Regions from separate parts of the Thioalkalivibrio sp. AKL12 genome, predicted to be linked through region 1. Evidence: predicted binding sites of a transcription regulator. Region 1 holds the regulator's gene; each other region holds the start of a gene.
What was found. Region 1 encodes FliA, which starts transcription of late flagellar genes. Its sites were predicted from a motif close to GCTAAAGTTNNNNNNNNNNCNGCCGATA; they were not measured.

Region 1 (3,938 bases):
TCCGCAGCCGGTTCGGGCGATGCCGGACCCCCGCCCTTGGCCTGCAACTCGTCCAACAAATTCTCGAACTCGTCGTCGCTGATCAGATCACCGCCCGAATCCTCGCTGGCCCCGGCGCCGCCCGACACGGCCGCGTCCACGGGTGCCGGGGCACCGTCACCATGCAACGTATCCAGCAGGGCCTCGAACTCGTCGTCCGTGATCTCCTCCCCGCCGCCCACCATGGCGTCGCCGGGGGCCGAGGCCTGTGGCTCGGGGACGGGCTCCGGTTCAGGCGCGGGCGCCGCCGAGGCGGTATCTCCGGCCACGTCTTCGTTTTTTGCCATGCGCCGCAGGTCCTCGACCACCGCGGCATCGGCGGGGGTCGGGTCCACTCCGGAGCGCAGATCCCCGAACATGACGTTCAGGGAGTCCAGTACGCGGAGCATGGTGTCCATCAGATGGCTATCGGCACGGCGTTCGCCGTTGCGCAGCAGATTGAAGACGTCCTCGGCGTGATGACACACCGTCACCAGCGGATCCAGGCTCAAGAACCCGGCGCCCCCCTTGATGGTATGGAAGCTTCGAAAGACCGCATTCAACAGATCCCGGTCGTCCGGATTCTGTTCCAGGTCGATGAGTTGCTCGTTGAGCCCCTCCAGCAGTTCCCCGGCCTCGATCAGGAAGTCCTGAAGGATTTCGTCATTGGGGTCGATGGCCATTCAGTCTCTCCGGTCCCGTGGCGCCAGTCGTATGGGAGGCACTGCTAGAAGCCCAGGCTTGATAGCAGATCGTCCACCTCGTCCTGTCCTTGAACGACATCTGCGCTGGAATCTTGAGTCTTGGGCACACTGGGGCCGTGGCCCTTGCGGTCCGCCTCGCGGTCTTCTTCGCCACGCTCCAGGGACGCTTCGGCCGCTTCGACCTGCTCCATGCGCCCGCTGGAGAGCCGAATCAGGGTAACGAGGTTCTCTTCGAGGTCGGTCACCAGCTGGATCACCCGGCGAATCACCTGGCCGGTAATGTCCTGATAACTTTGTGCCATCAACACCTCGGAGAGCAGCCGCCGCAATTCCTCGGCGTCCTCGCCCGCCTGCCCGAAAAAGCTGTCCAGCTCACGCGCGAAATCGCGGAATTCGTCCACCGAGAGCTGCCGGTTGCGAAAGCGCGTCCATTTGGCGGTCAAGTCGGCCGCCTGCTGGCTGAACGACTCCGCGATCGGCAGGCTCGACTCGATGGCGCCCATCGTGGCGTGCGCGGCCTGCTCGGTCATGGTGACCACGTAGTTCAGGCGTTCCTTCGCATCCGGGATCTCCGCCTGGGTCAGCTCTACCAGACGCGAGTCGCCACGGAAACTCTGCAAGGCCTCGTGAAGGTCGCGCGTCAGCTTGCCCAGTTCGTCGAAGAGCTCGCGGTCGTAAGGACGCGCTAGATCCTGCACCAGCGCGCGTGCCGCCGCGTCGTCGCCCGCCTCGAGCGTCTGCACCAGTTGCCGGGCCAGCTCGAGCTGGCCGTCGCGTGGGGGGTGTTCCTGTTCAGTCATGAGGAGCCTCTTGCTGGTACGGCGCCGAAGGAGCCGGGTCACGTCCACCCGCGCAAGCGAGACGGACGTCGTCCGTATTCATCGCTGGGCGATGCTTAGCCCTGTGCTTCAATACGTTCGAAGATCTTGTCGATCTTTTCCTTCAGCGTTTCGGCGGTAAACGGCTTGACCACGTAACCGTTCACACCTGCCTCCGCAGCCTCCACGATCTGGTCGCGCTTGGCCTCGGCCGTCACCATCAGCACCGGCATCGACTTCAGGTTGGCATCCGCCCGGACGGCCTTCAGCAGGTCGATGCCCGGCATGTTGGGCATGTTCCAGTCGGTAATCAGGAAGTCGAAGTCACCATTTTGCAGCATCGGCAGCGCGGTGCTGCCATCGTCGGCTTCCTGCGTATTATTGAAGCCAAGATCGCGCAAGAGGTTCTTGATAATGCGCCGCATCGTGGAAAAATCGTCCACGATGAGAATTTTCATTCCCTTGTCCACACGTCACTCCGGGATTCATAAGGTGAGTTTTAGAATAACTGCAAAGCCGTGCCGTCTTCGAGCCACGACCCCATGCGCGCGCGCAGCCGGATGACCGCCTGGCTGCGAATCTGGCTCACGCGCGACTCGGTCACGCCCAGAACAGCCCCGATCTCGCGCAGATTCAGTTCTTCGGTGTAATACAGCGACAGCACCAGGCGTTCGCGTTCAGGCAGATCCCCAAGGGCCTCGGCCAACTCCTCGCGAAACTCGCCAGCCTCAAGGCTACGCGACGGAGAGACTTCCTGCCCCTCGATCACGCGATCGGCCCCGTCATCCCCGCCACCCAGATCGTCCAGCGCAAACAGATGGGCCCCGGCGTGGTCCTTGAGCATGTCGTAATAGTCATCGATCGCCACGTCCAGCTCGGCCGCCACCTCGCTCCCACGTGCCGCACGCCCCTCGCGGGCCTCGACACTCTGGATCGCGGCGGCAATACGCCGGCTGTTGCGATGCACCGAACGCGGCGTCCAGTCACTGCGACGCAATTCGTCGATCATCGCACCGCGGATGCGGATTCCGGCGTAGGTGGCAAAGGTCGCCCCCTGCCCGCCCTCGAACTGCCGCGCCGCCTCCAGAAGGCCGATCATGCCGGCCTGGATCAGATCATCGACCTGGACCGAGGCCGGCAGACGGGCCATCAGGTGGTGCGCGATGCGATGCACCAGTTCAACGTGATCGGCAATCAACTTCTCGTGTCCACCGGTCGCGGTGGACGTCGCCTGGTAGCCGGAAAGTCGATTACGCGTCGTCATCATGCACTCTGCAGCATTCGTTCCACGAAGAACCCGACGCCCCCGTGGTCACCCCCACCAACCGGCCAGCGGTCCACCGTGCGTGCCAGTTCGGCAAACGCCTTGCCGGCCGGACTGCCGGGATACTGCTGAACCACCGGTGCCCTTTTCTGCACGGACTTGCGCAGATGTTCGTCCATCGGGATATAGCCGGCCAGATCCAGGACCACCTCCGGCAGGTAATTGCCACAGACGGTATTGAGTTTCTGCATCAGCCGCTCCGCACCCTCGCGTCCGCTGACCATGTTGGTGACCATGCGGAAACGCCGCAGCCCGTGGTCACGATGCAGCACCTTGATCAGGGCATAGGCATCGGTAATCGAAGCCGGCTCGTCGCAGACCACCACCAGGGTCTCCTGTACCGCCCGGCAGAACGAAGTCACCGACTCCTGCAGGCCTGCAGCGGTATCCACGATCAGGACATCCAGCGGCTTGCGGTAGGCGCTGAAGGCATGGATCAGCCCCGCGTGCTCGGCCGGCGTAAGATTCGCCATCGCCGCGATACCGGAGGCCGACGGGACCACCTTCACCCCGTCCGGCCCCTGAACCAGGACATCGTCCAGGCTGTCCACCGCGCCGGTCACCAGGTCGTGCAGGGTGCGCTCCGGGCGCATCCCGAGCAACAGGTCCACGTTGGCCAGGCCCAGATCCGCATCGAACAGCATCACCTCGCGGCCCAACCGGGCCAGGCCGACCGCCAGATTGACCGACACGTTGGTCTTGCCCACGCCGCCCTTGCCCGAGGCGACCGCAATGACCTTCAACGGCTTGTTAGTGCGTGGCATAACGCCCCTTTCCAACCGGCTGAATCAGTTCCAGTGTGGCCGGCTCGGCCCCCTGCGCCGGGCGCAGCGGCGAGCGCGAGCGTCGCGGCGGTTCCATTTCGGCCAGCCGTTCGGCGGCCCAGGTCTCGCGGGCATTGCCACCCGCCCGCGCGCCGTCCGCGTCGTCGTCCAGCGCCAGACGGGTCAGATACCCCGTATCGACCCGGTGAAAATCCTCGGCGATGCGCTGGCCATCGCTTACAAACCCAAGCCCCAGGTGCTGGTCCAGCAGGACCGACAGGACCTCGCCCAGCTGTTCTGCCTCGTCCAG
Region 2 (3,938 bases), on a different contig from region 1:
GGCGGTGTGAACATGAACCCGCAGATCAAGGCCCTGCGTGATCGCATGGACATCGTGGTGGCGACGCCGGGGCGTCTGCTAGATCACGCCAATCAGAAGACCATCGACCTGTCCGGTGTCGAGATCCTGGTACTCGACGAGGCCGATCGCATGCTCGACATGGGCTTCATCCGTGACATCAAGAAGCTGATTGCGATGATGCCGAAGAACCGCCAGAACCTGATGTTCTCGGCGACCTTCTCCGACGAGATCCGCAAGCTGGCCAACGGCCTGCTGAACAACCCGGCGGAGATCGACATCGCGCCGCGCAACACGACCGCCGAGGGCGTGAAGCAAAGCGTGCACCTGGTCGAGACCAGCCAGAAGCGCGAGCTGCTGAGCCACCTGATCCGCACCAACAAATGGGAACAGGTGCTGGTGTTTACCCGCACCAAGCATGGCGCCAATCGCCTGGCCGAGAAGCTGTCGAAGGATGGCGTGCGCTCCGAGGCGATCCACGGCAACAAGAGCCAGGCGGCGCGTACCAAGGCGCTGAAGCAGTTCAAGTCCGGCCAGGTGCCGGTCCTGGTAGCCACGGATATCGCTGCGCGCGGGCTCGACATCGACCAGCTGCCGCAGGTCGTCAATTTTGAGCTGCCGAACGTGCCGGAGGACTACGTGCATCGCATCGGTCGCACCGGGCGTGCCGGCTCCGACGGCGCCGCGCTGTCGCTGGTGGACGGTGAGGAGATCAAGCTGCTGAAGGGCATCGAACGCCTGATTCAGCGCCCGATCGACCGTATCGAAACCGAGGGCTTCGCCACGCCGAAGCCGGCTGCCAATGACGGCAACGGCAATCGCCGTGGTGGTCCGGGTGGCAAGCCGGGCGGAGGCGCCCGTAGTGGCGCCCCGCGCAACGGTCGCGGTGGCAAGCCCGGTGGGGGTCGCGGCGGCAACGGTCGCCCGTCCGCCAACGGCAACCGCGCGGCTCGCAGCCGGTAAGCGGACCCGCTAACGCAGTACCGCGAACCCGCGGTCCCGAGTCTCGGGCCCGCGGGTTTTTTGTGTATGGGTATCGGGGGTGAGGCGAGTGCCTGCTCAAGGGCTTTATTCACCACGAAGCGCACGAAGAAGGTCAAGGCCAAAGGCCTATCAACGCAGAGGACACAGAGAAAGGACGAATTCTGTTGCCGCTGGCCCGACCGCTGAAACCAAGCGAGCCCCCTGCTTCAAGTTGAAAGCCTTTCCATCCTCTCCGTGAACTCCGTGTCCTCTGTGGCGCAATCGCCCTTGATCTTCTTCGTGTCTTCATGCGCTTCGTGGTGAGACGATTTCCTGATTAGCGATAAGAGTCAGCCAGTGCCGGGGGGCCTTTGGGGGGGCGTGCATGGCCCGCCCCGGGGCACTTGGATCCAGGCCTTGTTGGGGATGTCACCATCGCGGAGCGCCTTACCCCTGCCTGGTCATCCCGGCCGGAGCGAAGCGAAGAGCCGGGATCTCCCCCGTCGGGGCAACCCCCAACCGCAGAGATCCCGGATAACCGCTACGCGGTTTCCGGGATGACCAGGCTGGGGGCGGCTGGAAACCCGGGCCGGCACGGTCATTGGGCCTGGCTGATGATTGTTGCTAATCAGGAGCGATTTTTGGCTTGTGGTGGGACCTGGGGTTGACCCGGATCAAGACGATAGGGGCGGGGCGGATGGATACTGTGTCGGGCTCAAGACCGGGACCGGCTGGTCGTTAAGGGACGGAAAGGAGGGCGTCGATGAAGATTGGACCGTTGGGTGGGCTGCGACTGAAGCTGATTATCCTGGTGATCGTGGTGAGCACCGTGCCGTTGTCCATCATGGGCGGCGTGACCTTCCACACCATGAAGGGTGATCTGGCCGCGGGTGTGGACGCGGCGCTGGTGACCCAGTTGTGGTGGCTGCTGTGGGTGCTGTGGATCGTCGCGTTCGTGGTGGCGCTGGGTATTGGCTGGTTCTACGCCAATGTGCTGACGCGCCCCATGGAGCGCCTGGCCGAGGGGCTGGAGGCGATCGGCGAGGGCCGAGCGGATCTCGGGCACCGAGTGGAGGTGACGACCGACGACGAGATCGGGCGCACCGGCGCGGCCTTCAACACGGTGATGGGCCGGCTTTCCGGGCTCATTCGCCAGGTTGCCGACGCGGCGGACGGGATTGCCGCCTCGGCGCGCCAGCTGGATGGGCGCAGCAATGAACTGACGCGTGCCACCCACGAACAGCGCGGTGATGTGGAGCAGGTGGTCACGGCGATGAACCAGATGTCTGCCACGGTGCAGGAGGTCGCCAACAACACGCAGAGCACGGCCGAGAGCGCGGGGCAGGCGACGCGTGCGGCGGAAGGCGGGCGCACCGTGGTGCAGGCGACCCAGGGTGCGATCAACACGCTGGCCGGCGAGATTCGTCAGGCGAACAATGTGATCGTGGAGCTGAAAGGGGACAGCGACAACATCGGCACGATCCTGCAGGTGATCGAGGAGATCGCCGAGAAGACCAACCTGCTGGCGCTCAACGCGGCCATCGAGGCGGCGCGGGCCGGCGAGGCCGGGCGGGGCTTCGCGGTGGTGGCGGACGAAGTGCGCCACCTGGCGCAGCGCACGAACGACTCGACCGGGGAGATCCGCGAGATCATTCAGCGCCTGCAGGGCGGGGCTACCCGTGCGGTGCAGGCGATGGAGGTCAGCCAGCAGCATGCGGAGACCTCCGTGGCGAAGGCGGGCGAGGCCGGCGAGACCCTGGAGTACATCCACGACTCGGTGACCGCCATCGACGACATGACCCGCCAGGTGGCCAGCGCGACCGAGGAGCAAAGCCAGGTGGCGGAAGAGATCAACCGCAATATCCACCACATCAACGATATTGCCGTGCGCAATGCCGACGGGGCGAACGAGATGCAGCAGGCGGTGGAGGCGCTGGAGGCCCTGGCGCAGCAGCTACAGGGCGAGGTTGCGGGGTTCCGTCAACAGGCGTAACGGCCGAGGCAGGCACCGCGCAGGTTCGGCTCGCCATCCTGGGAAACCGGGGGTGGTGTGGTGTGACGCCGGATAAGCGACCGCAAGGCCTTGCAACGGGGCTTCAGAAGCCCCGGCGCAGGGCGTCGAAGCCCAGAGCGAGGTCGTCGGGGTCGGCACCGGGCTCGATGCGCAGGCGTTCGCGCACCATGTTGCGATCGATGTGGGATTCCTCGATGGCGGCGTCCGGCAGGCGGTAGAGCCACCAGGCCAGCGCCGCCTGGGTGCGGGTCTCCGACCAGGGTTCCAGATCGGTGCCGATCCGCTCGGCGTGGGCGCCCAGCTCCTCGTTGAAGAACGGTTCCAGCCGGTCCAGTGCCGCGAGCGGGTCGGGCATCTCCGGTCGCTCGCCGTCCAGTGCCTCCGTGGCGCGCGCCAGCTCCTGGCGGGCGATCTCCGGCCAGATCTGCGAGGGCAGGTAGCCCTCCATCGCCGGGCGACCCGCCGCGGTGATGCCGTGCAGGTAGCCCTGTTCGGTCTGCAGGTAGCGATCCAGCGCCCGAAGGGCCTCGTGTGCCCACTCCAGTGTGTCCCTGTCTTCCAGCACTCGCGCCATGTTGGCGAGGGCGGCGATCGCCTGGCCCGAGGTGTCGGCGTAGGTGTTGCGGTCGATCTGCGGCGGGTCGGTTTGCGTGCGCGTCTCCGGGTCCAGCTGGTAGTAGTCGCGGTCGGCGTACTGGCTGTTGCCGAAGCGCAGCTGGCGGCTGTCCCACAGGTGGTCTTGCAGGTAGTCGCGGATGCCGCGGGCGATCTCGGCGTAACGCTCGTCGCCGGTGGTGTCATGGGCCTCGGAGAACAGCCACAGGAACGCCGCGTTCTGGTCCAGGCGCTTGGAGGTCTCAAGTGCCAGGACGGGGTCGCGCTGGTCCGGATCGTGAAAGAAGAAGAAGCCGCCTTCGACCTCGTCGTAGAGGTCCTCCGCGAT
Region 3 (3,938 bases), on a different contig from region 1:
GGCATCCTGATGACGAATCCTTGACCGGGGCCTCTTGGCCGGAAAACCGGGGTGATCCCGAAGATCGGATCGAGTATACGGCGTCGCGCGCATGGCACCATACAGCCCGAGTGGCGGCCACCCGTCGCCGCTCCGGGCTTGCCGAGCGGCAACGCGGTTCCGCCCGACCGGTCATTCGGCCTGTTGATCCGGGCGCCCGGTCTGGTCCAGCACCGCATTCGCCAGCTCGTCGGGATTGAACTTGGACAAAAAGGCATCGGCCCCGGCGCGCTTGACCATATCCGTGTTGAATTCCCCACTCAGTGAGGAGTGCAGCAGCACCCGCAAATTCTGCAGCGCGGGATTGTCCCGGATGCGCGCGGTCAGGGTGTAGCCATCCATGCGTGGCATCTCGATATCCGAGATCACCAGTTCGACCTGGTCGCCTACCGGCCCTTCCGCGGCCTTCTGCTCAAGGAAGTCCAGTGCTTCCTGGCCATCCTTGAAGACATCGTATTCGAAACCGAGTCCCTTGATCGCCCCCTCGATCTGCTTGCGCGCCACCACCGAGTCATCGACGATCACAACCTTGCGCCCGCTGGCCTCGCGGGCGTTCTCGCGGATGTATGGCGATATCTCGCTGGGCAGCGGGTTCACGATGGAGAGCACCCGTTCGACATCGATAATCTCGACCAGCTTGTTGTCGATCTCCGTGACGGCCACCAGGAAGGATTCGCGCCCGGTTCCGCGCGGGGGCGACTTCACGTCCTGCCAGTTCACGTTGACGATACGGTCCACGGCCGACACCCAGAAGCCCTGCACCGAACGATTGAACTCGGTGACCACCACCTTCTGCTCCCCGTTGTCGACCGCCCCGACGGCGCCACGCAGGCCCATCGCTCGCGCCAGGTCAATGATCGGCACGGTACCGCCACGCAACGTCGCCACTCCGCGTACCACGCTCATGGAGCCGGGAATCTGACGCAGCGGCGGCGACGGAATCACCTCGCGGACCTTGAAGACATTGATCCCGAAGGTCTGCGACCCGCCCAGATGGAACAGCAGCAGCTCCATGCGGTTCTGCCCCACCAACTGGGTTCGCTGATTCACATCGTCAATGAATTGACTCATCGTGCCGCTCTCCTTGCCCCGATTGCTCTTAGCACCGGACAGGCCTCAAAGGCCAAGTGTGCACCGCGCAACCCCGGCCTGTCATTTGCATTTGCGTGCATGCGCCTTCTGACGCCGCCTCATGGCCATAACGGCCGCCTCCGACGGGCCTTGAATGCGCGCGCGGCGCGGGGTGCCCATTCATTGGCACGACATCTGCATGTTTTTGCGTACTGAAACCGCACGCGACTCGCTCGACATCGACGCAAGATCCGTCAAACCCGAGCCATTCGCGCACAGTCCGACGCCCGCACCGAACTGGCTGCGCAGGACAGGACCAAACAGGACCGCAACATGAACCAGCGCCGACCCATTTCAGAATTTTCTTCCGCTGCCAGGAAGACGCTGATCCGTTCGCTCGTTCGCGTTGGGGCCTCATTCGTTCCAGGAAAAGGCGGGCCCTCCGGTGCCTCGCCAGCGAGCGTGATCGACTCGAGCGCAAACGTGCGAGCCATTCCGCGTCTCCTTGCCGGAGTCGCCCTCTTGTTCACCCTGGTACTGCTGTCTACCAGCGTCCGGGCCGAAGTCCACCCGGTTGACGACATCCGCCACGCCGCCGAGCAGTTCCTGATTCAGGAACTGGGCGTTACCGATACCGAGAAGGATGTTTCCATCGAGATTGGCCAGCTCGACAAGCGTCTGCGCCTCGTCCCCTGTACGGACGGCCTGGAAGCGCGTTTCCCACCCGGCGGGCGGCGTGACGGCAACACCGCTGTCCATATCCAGTGTGCCGGCCCGGTGACCTGGCAGTTATACGTGCCGGCGACGGTCGAACGTTACGCCGAAGTGCTGGTTGCGAACCGTACCCTGCCGCGCCAGCACACCCTCTCGGCGGGCGACCTGCGTTTCCAGCGAATCGAGACCTCGCGCCATGCCGGCAGTTATCATGAGGAAAAGAATGCCCTGATCGGCCAGCAGACCCGGCGCAGCATCCGCCCGGGTCAGATCATCGGAACCCAGCACGTGAGCCCGCGCGAGATCATCAGTCGCGGCCAACGGGTTACCATCCTGGCAGAGAACGGCTCAATCGCCATCCGCATGCAGGGCGAAGCGCTGGAGAACGGGACGCTGGGCGAACGAATCCGCGTCAAGAACGCATCCTCCGGGCGCGTCGTCGAAGGCGAAATCCAGGCCTCCGGCCACATCCGGGTAGCGCTTTGAGGCCTCGCCCCACCATGCACGCCAACGATCTTCGAGGCGGACTGTGAAGCCCGTTACACTTTTCCGCCCCCGAGGCCTACAGTTTCAGCAACGCTGGCCGTAAACAATTGCAGCACAGTTACAACGACAGGAAGGCATCATGGATATCAAGGGCCTCAATACGAACAGCCTGCGCCCCGACAGCCAGAACCCCGGGGTAAAGGGTCGCGACGAGTCCGGCAACACGGCAAGCCGTGCCCCGGCCTCCGGTAACGCATCGACGGCAAACAATGATTCGGTCACGCTCACCGGGGCCGCCCAGGCAATGAATGCCGCGGCCGGCGCGGGCGACACCGCCCCCTTCGACGCCGCCCGCGTTGCCGAACTGCGCGAGGCAATCTCCAGCGGCAACTATCCAGTGGACAACCAGCAGCTGGCCGATCGCATGATCGACCTCGAAAGCCTGCTGCGCTAACCCGGTCTATCGCCCATGAATGCCGACGCGCACCATAAACTGCAACGCTCGCTCGAGACCTCAATCCGGCTGGCTCATCAGCTGGAAGAGAGTCTGCTAAAGGAGACGCGCGCGGTCGAAGCGCGCCAACCCGATACGCTGCAGGACGTGGTGACCGGCAAGCAGACCCTGCTGCATGAACTGGAAACCGAGACCCGCAACCAGCAAGGCCTGGTCGAGGCCGCCGGCGAGGCCTTCAGCCCCGAGGGCATCGCGCGCCTGTTCTCGAAGATGGACGATGGCGTCGTACTGAACGACCTTTGGCAAGCCCTGCGCCAGTCCATCGAACGCTGCGACACTCTGAATCAAGGCAATGCGCGCCTGATCGACCGTGACCGCCAGCGCGTGGAACTCTCCATGCAGATCCTCCGCGGCGAGGAAACCGGCCCCGCGGCCACCTACGACCCGTATGGCCGCGCCCGGCCCGGAAACCGCGGCGGACGCCAGATCACCCAGGCCTGAGAGGCCGGTCCTGGTGGAGGCTGGCTTTTCGCGGCATCCACCAGTACCTTGCGTCCTCACACCTTCCTAACACTTCGGACGCATGGACGACACGGACTACACCGTCGATAAGCCGGACCGGATTGCCGGCATCCTCAAGGACCTCGACCACAAGCTCACCGTCGTGAGCGTTCGCGTGGATACCGACGGCCCCCTGTACACCTCGGCCCTGGTCCGTCTGGACCCAGCCGCCAAGGAACTCTTTCTCGACGAGCTGACCCCGCCTCGGGCGCACCAGCAGGTCCGTGCCGGCATGGACTTGCGCGTATTCGCGGCGCTGCGCGGGGTCGCAGTGCGATTCGGCACGCACGTAACACGCATCGAGCAGGAGCAAAAAGGCGCGCTCTACGTCTGCACCTATCCGGAGACTTTGCACTACCTGCAACGCCGCGAAACGTTCCGCGTGCACATCCCGATGGCCCAGCGGCCTCAGATCGAACTCCATGCGAAGGCCTGGAAGGATCCCGTGATTGGCGAGGTTGCCGACCTCTCTGCCCAGGGCATGTGCATCGAGTTGTCCACCACCCTTCTGGATGCGCTTGAGGACCAGGCGAACCTGGCCTTCGAGAACCTCTTGCTCCCCGATGTCAGTGAACGCCTTTCCGGGGACCTGCGGCTAGCCAACCGTCGCCGC
Region 4 (3,938 bases), on a different contig from region 1:
GGCGATCGTGGCCCGTTCCGGGAATCGTCTGCACGCCCTGGTGGGGGCCTTCATGCTGGCCACGGCCGGGTTGTCCATGTGGGTCAGCAATACCGCGACCGCGGCGCTGATGCTGCCGATCGCCCTGTCGGTGCTGGGCCTGATCGAACGTGGTGCATCGCCACGGGGTCCGGGGGCGACTGCGGAGTCGCGGCGCCCGGCCCTGGCATTGTTGCTGGGGATCGCCTTTGCCGCGAACATCGGGGGCATGGCGACCATTATCGGATCGCCGCCGAACGCCCTGACCGCGGCCTATCTCGGGGATCGCCACGGGATGGAGATCGGGTTTCTGGAGTGGATGACCCTGGGCCTGCCGTTGGCGGCGATCCTCCTGGCCCTCGCGTGGTGGCTGCTGACGCGCTGGGTGTTCCCGGTACACCGGGTCGAACTGAACGGCCTGCGCGCCCTGCTGGACGAGCAGCGCGCCACGGTCGGGCGCTGGTCGACCGCAGAGAAGCGGGTGGCAGCGGTGTTCGTGCTGGTCGCGCTCGCCTGGCTGACACGGCCGCTGCTGGAGGGGTGGTTGCCCATCTCGCTGACCGATGCCGGCATTGCGATCCTGGGTGCCGGCTTGTTGTTCCTGATCCCCTCGGGTTCCATGGAGCAGCGCAGGTTGTTGGCCTGGGACAACACCCGCGAACTGCCCTGGGGCGTGCTGCTGCTGGTCGGAGGCGGCCTGAGCCTGGGGGCGGCCATCGAGTCCAGTGGTCTGGCGGAGCTGGCGGCCGATGCCCTGGTGATCGCGCAGACCTGGCCGCTGATCCTGATCATGGCCGGGGTGGTGTTGCTGACCATGACGCTGAGCCACGTAACCAGCAATACGGCCACGGCCGCGACGCTGCTACCCCTGGTCACCGCGTTTGCGCTGAGCATGGACGTGCCGGTCCTGATGCTGGCACTCCCCGTCGCCTTTGCCGCTTCCGTGGCCTTCATGCTGCCGGTGGCGACCCCGCCGAATGCCATCGTGTTCGCCAGCAACCGCCTGCAGGTGCTGGACATGGTGCGGGGAGGGGCACTGCTTTCCGTGGTGGCGCTGGTGCTGATCAGCCTGGCGGTCTACGTCTTCGCCGAGGCCCTGCTGGTGTAGCCGCGGCGCGGATTCGTTCTGTGATTGCCGTGTCCCCGACGTTCTTGTGGGGATGAAAAGCCTTCCATGCTCAAGTTCTAGGATTCGCCGCCGCTAGGGAGGACGAACGGCCCATTATTTTGCGAGCTGGCGCTGACCGGCAGACCGAAGGACGCACCGACATGTTCAACAATATTCGAATTGGCGTACGGCTCATGGTGGGCATCATCGGCGTGGTGGTCCTGGCCGTGGTGCTGACCCTGGTCGTGGTGATGAATGCCCTGGGTACGATGGCGGACAGGGCGGAGCAGCGGGAGCTGAACGACTTGGCTGGCCAGTTGCTGGATCGGCTGGACCAGGAGTCGGCGCGCGCGACCGCGATGGCGGAGACCGTGGCGCGTATCCCGGATGTGCAGGAGGCCATGGCCAATGGGGATCGTGATCGGTTGGCCGCACTGACGGTGCCGAGTTTCGAGTCCCTGAACGCCGATTACGGCGTGCGCCAGTATCAGTTCCACACGCCGCCGGCGACCTCCTTCCTGCGCGTGCATCGCCCGGATCGTTATGGCGATGACCTGTCCGGTTTTCGCCAGACGGTCGTCGACACCAACGACCGCCGCGCCCCGATCTCGGGCCTGGAAGAGGGCGTGGCCGGCCTGGGTATCCGCGGCGTGGTCCCCATTGCTCACAACGGAGAGCACGTGGGTTCGGTGGAGTTCGGGCTGTCCTTCGGCGACCCTTTCTTCGAGCAGTTCACCGAGGAGTTGGGTGCACCGGTCGCGCTCTACCTGCGCGATGAGGGTCGGTTCAACCGCTTTGGCGGGACCATCGAAGGCGAAGCGACCTTCAATGCGGCCGAGATGCGCGAAGTGCTCCAGGGCGAGCGTCTGGTGCGCAACGTGACCTACCAGGGCGAGCCGATGGCGGTGATCGCCCGGCCGGTGCGCGATTTCTCCGGCGATGCGGTGGGTGTGCTGGAACTGATGGTGGACCGCAGCGCCTACGTGACCATGACTCGCAACGCCACCGGTACGGTGGTCATGGTCGGCGTGATTGCGGTGGTTCTGGGCGTGCTGCTGGCCTGGTTCCTGACCCGCAGCATCGTGCGCCCGCTGTGCCAGACGGTGGAGCGTCTGGACGACATCGCCAGTGGCGAGGGTGACCTGACGCGCCAGCTGGAGGTGTCCGGCCGGAACGAGCTGGGCGATCTGGCGGTGGTGTTCAACCGCTTTGTCGAGAAGATTCGCGTGTTGATTCAGCAAGTGGCGGCGGGTTCCGATCAGGTCGCTGCGGCGTCCAACGAGCTGTCCGCGACCAGCGAGGAAACCAACGAGCAGGTGCGCCGCCAGAAGGCGGAGACCGACCAGGTCGCCACCGCGATGAACGAGATGACCGCCACCGTGCAGGAAGTCGCCCGCAATGCCGCGGATGCGGCGGCGGCCGCCCAGGCTACGGACCAGGACGCCGTGGCCGGTCAGCAGGTGGTGCAGAAGACGGTCACCGCGATCAACGGCCTGTCCAGGCAGGTCGATAATGCGGCCGAGGTGGTCACCCGCCTGTCGCAGGATGCCGAGCAGATCAACAAGGTCCTCGAGGTGATCGGCGACATTGCCGACCAGACCAACCTGCTGGCGCTGAATGCCGCGATCGAGGCGGCCCGCGCTGGCGAGCAGGGCCGCGGCTTCGCCGTGGTGGCCGACGAGGTGCGCACCCTGGCCAGCCGGACGCAGGATTCGACGCACGAGATCCAGCAGATGATCGAGCGGGTCCAGAGCGGTACGCGCGAGGCGGTGCAGGCGATGGAAGATGGGCGTTCCAAGGCCCACGAGAGTGTCGAGCAGGTGAACCTCGCCGGCGAATCGCTCAACGCGATCACCCAGTCGGTGACCCGCATCAGCGACATGAACACGCAGATCGCCAGCGCTGCCGAGGAGCAGTCCACCGTGGCCGAGGAGATCAACCGCAACGTGGCCAACATCACCGAGGTGCTGGACCAGACCGCGGCGGGCTCCGAGCAGATCCGCAATGCCTCGGAGGAGCTGTCCAAGCTCGCGTCCCAGCAGCAGGAGCGGGTGGGTCAGTTCAAGGTCTGATACTCGACCCGATGGTATCGAGCCCGCCTCCCTGTTCGGGGAGCGCGGACTTTTTCATGCGTGTGGGGAAAAGGGCAGACGAAGAAGCCAGGTCAAGGGCGATCCTGATTAGCAACGAGCGTCAGCCAGGCTCAAGGCCCGTGCGGGCCCGGGTCTCCAGGCGCCTCCTACATCGTCCTCCCGGAAACCGCGCAGCGGTTATCCGGGATCTCCACGGTATGAGTGACCCGTACGTTGGGGCTAGAACGGCGTGTGGAGATCCCGGCTCTGCGCTGCGCTACGGCCGGGATGACGGTACGACTGGGATCACAATCAGGGTGAGCTCCGACCGGGATGACAGGGCAGGGGTAAGCGCCCCGGGAGGGTGACACTCCCAGGAAGGCCTGGATCAAAGTGGCCCGGGGCGGGCCATGCACATCCCCAAATGGGCCCCGCCACTGGCTGACGATCGTTGCTCATCAGGAGGGCGATTGGACCACGGAGGACACAGAGGACTGGGGGAAGGGCTGGGACGGAAAAGGTCGGATGATGCCCGTGCGACGTCAGATCACAATCCGATCGTGATCCTTTGTCACTGTCCTTGCCGTTCTCTGTGACCTCTGTGGTTCAGGCCTTTTGCTCGTCGTCGTGCCTTGTGGCCTTCGTGGTGAATACAGGCCCTTACGGAGCGGGAAAGAGGCGTTCGCCGTTTTCGAAGGCAATGGCACGGGCGACATTGTCGGGTAGCTGGTCGAGCCAGG

Region 2: the regulator FliA is predicted to act here: its motif matches at 1,695-1,722, upstream of D579_RS0108960 (methyl-accepting chemotaxis protein).
Region 3: the regulator FliA is predicted to act here: its motif matches at 2,386-2,413, upstream of flgM (flagellar biosynthesis anti-sigma factor FlgM).
Region 4: the regulator FliA is predicted to act here: its motif matches at 1,195-1,222, upstream of D579_RS0113980 (methyl-accepting chemotaxis protein).

Annotation. Positions count from the first base shown of each region.
Region 1 is NZ_KB898894.1:69,534-73,471, reverse strand. It holds gene D579_RS0106090 (chemotaxis protein CheA) at 1-701, opposite strand, end outside; gene D579_RS0106085 (protein phosphatase CheZ) at 746-1,522, opposite strand; gene cheY (chemotaxis response regulator CheY) at 1,618-1,998, opposite strand; gene D579_RS0106075 (RNA polymerase sigma factor FliA) at 2,040-2,807, opposite strand; gene D579_RS0106070 (MinD/ParA family protein) at 2,804-3,628, opposite strand; partial or broken gene flhF (flagellar biosynthesis protein FlhF) at 3,797-3,938, opposite strand, start outside.
Region 2 is NZ_KB898897.1:110,454-114,391, reverse strand. It holds gene D579_RS0108965 (DEAD/DEAH box helicase) at 1-981, shown strand, start outside; gene D579_RS0108960 (methyl-accepting chemotaxis protein) at 1,745-2,974, shown strand; gene D579_RS0108955 (DUF255 domain-containing protein) at 3,078-3,938, opposite strand, start outside.
Region 3 is NZ_KB898900.1:53,056-56,993, forward strand. It holds gene D579_RS0110640 (chemotaxis protein CheV) at 172-1,110, opposite strand; gene flgA (flagellar basal body P-ring formation chaperone FlgA) at 1,633-2,310, shown strand; gene flgM (flagellar biosynthesis anti-sigma factor FlgM) at 2,450-2,764, shown strand; gene D579_RS0110655 (flagella synthesis protein FlgN) at 2,780-3,265, shown strand; gene D579_RS0110660 (flagellar brake protein) at 3,348-3,938, shown strand, end outside.
Region 4 is NZ_KB898917.1:3,373-7,310, reverse strand. It holds gene D579_RS0113985 (DASS family sodium-coupled anion symporter) at 1-1,126, shown strand, start outside; gene D579_RS0113980 (methyl-accepting chemotaxis protein) at 1,288-3,198, shown strand; gene D579_RS0113975 (amidohydrolase family protein) at 3,859-3,938, opposite strand, start outside.